DNA from 2 places in the Arminella tumorigenes genome. Region 2 is predicted to be linked to the other one. Evidence: predicted binding sites of a transcription regulator. Region 2 holds the regulator's gene; the other holds the start of a gene.
The links. The regulator PhoB, encoded in region 2, activates phosphate uptake and scavenging genes when phosphate is short. The targets are predictions, from matches to a motif close to TGTCATNNANCTGTCAT.
Positions count from the first base shown of each region.

Region 1: a site for PhoB is predicted at 2,434-2,450, ahead of PR017_RS14575 (DUF2794 domain-containing protein). Genes of this name have one in related genera too.

Region 1 is NZ_CP117255.1:2,969,320-2,973,023, reverse strand. It holds gene acnA (aconitate hydratase AcnA) at 1-1,358, shown strand, start outside; gene PR017_RS14580 (DUF1223 domain-containing protein) at 1,576-2,319, shown strand; gene PR017_RS14575 (DUF2794 domain-containing protein) at 2,473-2,874, shown strand; gene PR017_RS14570 (helix-turn-helix domain-containing protein) at 3,451-3,704, shown strand, end outside.
Region 2 is NZ_CP117255.1:117,315-121,018, reverse strand. It holds gene PR017_RS00625 (GcrA family cell cycle regulator) at 323-850, shown strand; gene PR017_RS00620 (DUF2000 family protein) at 926-1,333, opposite strand; gene PR017_RS00615 (AraC family transcriptional regulator) at 1,332-2,228, shown strand; gene phoB (phosphate regulon transcriptional regulator PhoB) at 2,271-2,954, opposite strand; gene phoU (phosphate signaling complex protein PhoU) at 2,987-3,700, opposite strand.

The DNA of each region.
Region 1 (3,704 bases), 810 kb from region 2:
TGCTGATCGCAGCCGGCCTGCTTGCCCGCAACGCAGTTGCCAAGGGCCTGAAGTCCAAGCCATGGGTGAAGACTTCGCTGGCGCCCGGTAGCCAGGTGGTCGCCGAATACCTGTCGAAGTCCGGCCTGCAGACCGATCTCGACACGCTCGGCTTCAATCTCGTCGGCTTCGGCTGCACCACCTGCATTGGCAATTCCGGCCCTCTGCCGGCGCCGGTTTCCAAGACAATCAACGACAAGGGCCTGATTGCAGCCGGCGTTCTTTCCGGCAACCGCAATTTCGAAGGTCGCGTGTCGCCCGATGTGCAGGCGAACTACCTCGCATCGCCGCCGCTGGTCGTTGCCTACGCGCTGGCGGGCTCGGTGCAGATCGACCTGACCAGCGAGCCTCTCGGCGAAGACAAGGATGGCAATCCGGTGTTCCTCAAGGACATCTGGCCAACCTCGCACGAAATCCAGGAATTCATCCTGAAATACGTGACCCGTGAACTCTACGAAAGCAAGTATGCCGACGTGTTCAAGGGCGATGTCAACTGGCAGGCCGTGCAGATTCCTCCGGGCCAGACCTATGCCTGGGACGACGATTCCACTTACGTCCAGAACCCTCCATACTTTGTGGGCATGGGCAAGAGCGGCTCCGGCATCTCCGATATCAAGGGCGCCCGCGTCCTCGGCCTGTTCGGCGACAAGATCACCACCGACCACATTTCGCCTGCCGGCTCGATCAAGGCAGCGTCGCCAGCCGGCGCCTATCTGCTTGAGCACCATGTCGGTGTTGCCGACTTCAACCAGTACGGCACCCGTCGCGGCAACCACGAAGTGATGATGCGCGGCACCTTCGCCAACATCCGCATTCGCAACCACATGCTCGGCCCGAACGGCAAGGAAGGTGGTTACACCATCCACTACCCGTCCAAGGAAGAGGAATCGATCTACGACGCGGCGATGCAGTACAAGGCCGAAGGCGTGCCGCTGGTGATCTTCGCCGGTGTCGAATACGGCAACGGCTCGTCGCGTGACTGGGCTGCCAAGGGCACCAACCTGCTCGGCGTCAAGGCCGTCATCGCCCAGTCGTTCGAGCGTATCCATCGCTCGAACCTGGTCGGCATGGGCGTCATCCCGTTCGTCTTCGAAGAAGGCACGACCTGGGCCTCGCTGGCACTGAAGGGCGACGAAACCGTCACCATCGAAGGCCTCGAGAACATCAAGCCGCGCGAAAAGAAGACCGCCGTCATCACTTATGGCGACGGCACTGTGAAGAATGTGCCGCTCATCAGCCGCGTCGATACGCTCGACGAAGTCGTGTACCTCAACAACGGCGGTATCCTGCAGACGGTTCTGCGCGATCTCGCTGCCTGATAGGCAACACAGGCCACAAAACAACGCCGCCGGAGAGAAATCTCCGGCGGCGTTGTTCTGTCACGGTGAAGTGTATCGTTGCCCGCGGTTGTCGCCTTGCCTCACCCGTTCGTGACTTTGCGTGGCTCCTGCAAGCCATTATCTCTTGTTTCAGATTTATCAGGCTTGATGCGGGCCGAGGATTTTGGCTAACAAGGTCTGGAAGAGGTGTTGCCCCATGTCCCATCGGTTCCTGATATCCCTGCTGGCCGGTGTCGCGTTGGCGGGCGCGGCGCATGCCCAGGACTTGGGCAAACTGAAGGGCGTCGTCGAGCTCTTCACCTCGCAGGGCTGCGCCTCCTGTCCGCCGGCCGACGCCGCGCTGAAGCAGCTGATCGAGCAGGGCAATGTCGTGGCGCTCGCCTATCACGTCGACTACTGGAATTATCTCGGCTGGAACGACACCATGTCGTCCAAGGACAATACCGCCCGGCAATATGCCTATGCGCGGACACTCGGCCGCAGCAGCGTCTACACGCCGCAGGCGGTGCTGAATGGCAGGGATCATCTGAACGGTGCCGATCTCGGGGCTATCAACGTCAAGCTGGATGACCTTTCGCGTGCCGGACAGGGACTGACCGTTCCGGTCAGTGCCGCGATGAAGGGCGACGAGCTGGAAATCGACATCGCGGCCGGCCTGGGCAAGGCCAATGTGGTGATTGCCTATTTCGACCGTGAACAGCGCGTTGACGTTACCAAGGGCGAGAATACCGGCCAGCAGATCGCCTACATGCACAGCGTTTCGGACGTTGAGACTGTCGGCATGTGGGAGGGCAAGCCGATGCACCTGACATTGCCTGCGAACGTAATGGACAAGGCCGGCCGCAAGGGACTTGCCATCATGCTGCAATCGTCGACGGCAACGGGAGATCCGGCAGCCATCATCGGCGCAACCGTCATGACGGTGGGTGCCGACGACTAGAAGTGCTAAATCTCCGCTGTTGAATTGCATTTTGGGCTGGACGCCAAGTGAGAACGCCGCTGGCGCAAATCCGGACGCGCGGCATCTTGCAATTTTATCGCGGCGGGGCGACACTGTCACTCTGCTGTCATGGGCGGAGGCTTCGAGGAATTGATGACTGATCAGCCGGATTTGCGACGCGGCCAAAGCAACAGCGTCGATAGCAACTCTTCCGTTGTCGTCGATATTACTCAATATAAACAGAGCAAGGATATCCTGCCAGTGACGTTTCACAGGCGGGAGCTGGATGCGATACTGTGGATCTACGGTCGAATGGTGGGCGAGAACGAGTGGCGCGACTACGCCATCGACCACACCAAGGAAAAAGCGATTTTCTCGGTTTTCAAGCGCTCCGGCGAGTTGCCGTTGTTTCGCATCGAAAAGGACCCGAAGCTTGCCGCCAAGCAGGGCGCCTATGCCGTCATCAACACAAACGGCATGATATTGAAGCGCGGGCACGATCTGCGTCAGGTGTTGAAGGTTTTCGACAAGACGTTGAAACTGGTCGAGAAGTAGTCGTTCCGAGGGCTTCTACCATCTGTGGTGGCGGCTCTGCGGAGGGCCATGGCGGCGGTGCTTCCGCACCCTGCCGCAGACCTCCCATTCCCATAACTAGTGCGTGCGGTAAACCATGTAAAACGCCAGTCCCCAACACATCACCGTGGAAATGCTCAAAAGAAAAATACCGGTTTTCAATACGTGTCTCCGTGAGTGTTTCTACCGCAGGTGTGGGTACGTCAGGGCCGGACAAAGAGTTTCGGAAGCAGGAGTTCTTTTTTCATGCCTCTCCTGCAGAAACTCCATCATTCGTGTGGCAGGACCTAAATCCTATCCCCGGTCTAGCTGGCGCTTATAGAAATACTTTTCGTCTAAGTGTTGTCCGTGGTTTGGCGCAATACGCTGAAAGCAATGCTCAATCGCCATTTTCCTAAAATGAGAAGTTGAACCCTCCCGGATTAAGCCACAGGCGGCGGTCTCACGACTGGCGACCCCTCATCAATTACCTTGAATTGCAATTATTTTAAATACTACCCTTGATATCCATGAAGTAGGATTGTAATCCTATGATTTATGATCCCTTGGAATCAGGCCGTGGCACCAGGACCACAACCGCTGTCCCATGCCGCAGGGCAAGGCGAGGTCGCCGGCTTTCGCTTTTCCACGGCTGACAACGATGCACCCTTTGCCGCCTGGCGTTCAGTTCTCGCCACGCTGTTCGAAGCCACGCAGACCCAGCAAATTCCCCCCACCGGGTTCAAGGCCGATCTTCTTGTCCAGCATTTCGGGACGTTCCTGCTTTGCCGCAGCTTTGCGGGCAGCGGGCGCTTTCTTCGTGACCATCGGCG
Region 2 (3,704 bases):
CCATGTCAACAAACAGTGGATTAGTCAACGAATAGTTGATTTTAACCTTGCGGCAAAAGCCATATCGTGAGGGTCTGGAGAAGGCGCTAAAGCTATTGCAGAAATACCACAGTAGGCAGCAAGTTGGGGAAAACTTGGAAATCGATTCCCCTCGATTCCCGCGACTCTTGTCACGGAGTCAGCCTCACACTAGGTTAAATCTTGATTACTAGACTGCAATGCGGCGGACCTAGTCACCACAATTTAAGAGCGTTTTGTGCCTCGATAGCATTCGAGGCAATGGCGAAGGATTCCGCCATCATGAACGCAGTCGGAGACAAGCATGAATTGGACGGACGAGCGCGTCGAAAGGCTCACGAAATTATGGGCCGAAGGATTGAGCGCTAGCCAGATCGCGGCGCAGCTCGGCGGCGTCAGCCGCAACGCTGTCATCGGCAAGGTCCATCGACTTTGCCTGCCAGGCCGAGCCAAGGCCGGTGGCACATCGTCCACGGCGCGCTCTACCAAGCGTAGCGTCGCTCCGGCCCGGCCAACAACCTTTGGCGCCCGCCCTGCCGCTCCGCGCACGACGGTCCGTGCCGAAGGCGTAGCCACGGTCAAGGAAGATGCCGAGCTCGACGCTACGGCGCCCGTGCAATTTCGCCCATCCTCGAATGCCATCGCGCCGGTTGCCCGCCGCATTGGCCTGACGGACCTGACGGAACGCACCTGCAAGTGGCCGGTAGGCGACCCGCTGAAGGACGACTTCCACTTCTGCGGCCATGAATCGCCGGACCAGTCGCCTTACTGCACATACCACCAGAAGTTGGCGTATCAGCCAGTTCACGAGCGCCGCCGCGCCGCCCGCTAAGCCGGGTAAGACGACAACAAAGAACGGGCCGCGAGGCCCGTTTTGCGTTTCAGGTTTTTATGGCCCAGAAACGTGTCAGGGATGCAAACTCGCACCTTTGACGATCTTGTCCACGATCTTCTTTTCGCCCCGCACCGCGATGCCGACCAGCTTGGCGGTGTCGGGACTGAACTCGAGGAATACGGCACGGTTGGCTTTATCGTGACCTGTCGCGAACATCTCTTCGATGTAGGCAGACACTTTCGCCTGGCGCTCCAGCGCGCGCTTGTGGATGGTCCTCAATACGTCCTGATCCGCCACAAGCACGACCATCGGCTGAACGCTCATAGGATTGTAGACATGGCCCAGAGCATCCCGGTATGCTTCGCCGATGATTTCCGGCGACTGGGCAATGATCCCGCTCACCAGAAAGGCAGTGACGTTGAGCTTCTGCCAGGTGGCAAGGTCATGGCGGATGACAATCGCGATTTTGGTATCGAACATGTCCAAGAACTCCATGGAAGGCATCGAAAGAGACGATCGAATAGCGCCTGCCGATGCCCTCGGTCTTGAACGTTCGTGCAAGAGCGGTTTTCGCGACGGACTGAGCATCGCTGCTTCCAGCCATGGCGTCGAGCGCATGGAAGCGCGCTTTCATGGCAGAGGCTTTTCACCGCACAGACACGACACATATGCGCTGGGCCTCACTCTTCGAGGTGTCCAGACGTTCCGCTATCGCGGCGCGGAGCGCTTCAGCCGTCCCGGCAACGTGATCGTGCTGCATCCCGATGAAGTCCACGATGGCGCGGCCGGCACCGACGACGGACTGATCTACCGGATGCTCTATTTGCCGCCCGCGCTGGTCGACCTCCTCGAGGCGGGCAATCGGGCGCTGCCCTTCGTCCGCGATCCCGTCGTGACTGACGCTGGCCTATTGTCAGCGCTGGCGGACATCCTGTCGGATCTCGACCATGCGCCGAACGATCTGGCAATGGACGACGCGGTTGCGCGGCTGACGGCAGGACTCTTCCGACAGGCCGACGACCCGAGGAAAGCACCCACGAGAATCGATCGCCCAGCTGTCATGCTGGCGCGTGATTTTTTGACCGAGCATTGCGAAGAGGGTGTCAGTTCCGAAACGTTGGAGGCGATCAGCGGCTTGGACCGATACGAGCTGGCGCGGCAGTTCCGGCGTGCGTTCGGCACCAGTCCGCACCGCTATCTCGTGATGCGCCGCCTTGACCGAGCCAAGCGGCTGCTAGGTGCCGGCTATAGCCTTGCCGGAGCAGCTGCAGAAGCGGGGTTTGCCGATCAGGCACATTTTACCCGCCATTTCCGGGCGGCCTTCGGCATGACCCCGGGCAGATGGCTGGCAATGCACGATTGCCAACCCTTATAGCTTCAACCCGCGAAACGGCGGACTTTAGTCACCTGCACAGCTTCAGACTTCCATGGAGTAGCCTGCGCCGCGTACTGTGCGGATGACGTCCTGCATGTTGGAAAAGTTCAGAGCCTTGCGCAGCCGGCCGACATGCACGTCGACGGTGCGTTCGTCGACGTAGATGTCATGGCCCCAGACGCCGTCGAGCAGTTGCGAGCGGGAAAACACACGGCTTGGCGATGCCATCAGGAATTCCAGCAGGCGGAATTCTGTCGGGCCGAGACGAACCTCGCGGCTCTTGCGATGAACCCGGTGCGTCTCGCGGTCGAGTTCGATATCGCCGCAACGAAGGACGCTGGAGAGCACTTCAGGGCGGGCGCGGCGCAGCATGGCGCGGACGCGGGCCATCAGTTCTGGCGTAGAGAACGGCTTGACGACATAGTCGTCTGCGCCCGTGGAAAGGCCCCGGACGCGTTCGCTCTCTTCGCCACGCGCCGTCAGCATGATGATCGGCAGACGCTCGGTCTCCGGCTTCATGCGCAGGCGGCGGCACAGTTCGATGCCGGAAACACCCGGCAGCATCCAGTCGAGGATCAGGAGATCCGGAATGCGCTCCTGCAAGCGCATCTCGGCTTCATCGCCTCTGAGGATCGTATCGACTTCGAAACCTTCTGCTTCAAGGTTATAGCGCAGCAACACGCTCAGCGCTTCTTCATCTTCTACGACGGCAACTCTCGGAACCATGGGGCCCGCTCTCCTTCAAAAACCCTTCGGGCCTATTCCGTCATGGCGCCGACGGTGTTGGCAGTATCGTCCTTCGGGCGGTCGCCCTCGGGCAATGCACCGGTCGCCATGTAGAAAATCGTCTCGGCGATGTTGGTGGCGTGGTCGCCGATGCGCTCGATGTTCTTGGCGCAGAACAGCAGATGCGTGCAGGTGGTGATGTTGCGCGGATCTTCCATCATGTAGGTCAGCATCTCGCGGAACAGCGAGGTGTACATCGCGTCGATTTCCTCGTCGCGCTCGCGGATGGAGACAGCCTTGTCGGGCGAGCGGGTCGTATAGACGTCGAGGACTTCCTTCAACTGGACGAGCGCCAGTTCTGACAAATGCTCGATGCCGCGCGCCAAGCTGCGCGGTACGCCGGTGCCCTGCACAGCGATAACACGCTTGGCAGTGTTCTTGCCAAGATCTCCGACGCGTTCCAGATCGGCGGCAATCCGGATCGAGCCCATGATCTCGCGCAGGTCGGCAGCCATCGGCTGGCGGCGTGCGATTGTCAGGATCGCCTTGTCGCCGACTTCGCGCTCGGCATGATCGAGGATCGTATCGTCAGAGATGACCTTCTGGGCCAGTCCGACATCGCCATTGACCAGAGCGCGGACGGATTCACCGACCATCTGCTCGGCAAGGCCACCCATCTCGGAGATGCGCCGCGTCAGGAATTTCAAATCTTCGTCGTAGGCGGAATGAATGTGTGTCGAAACCATTTTC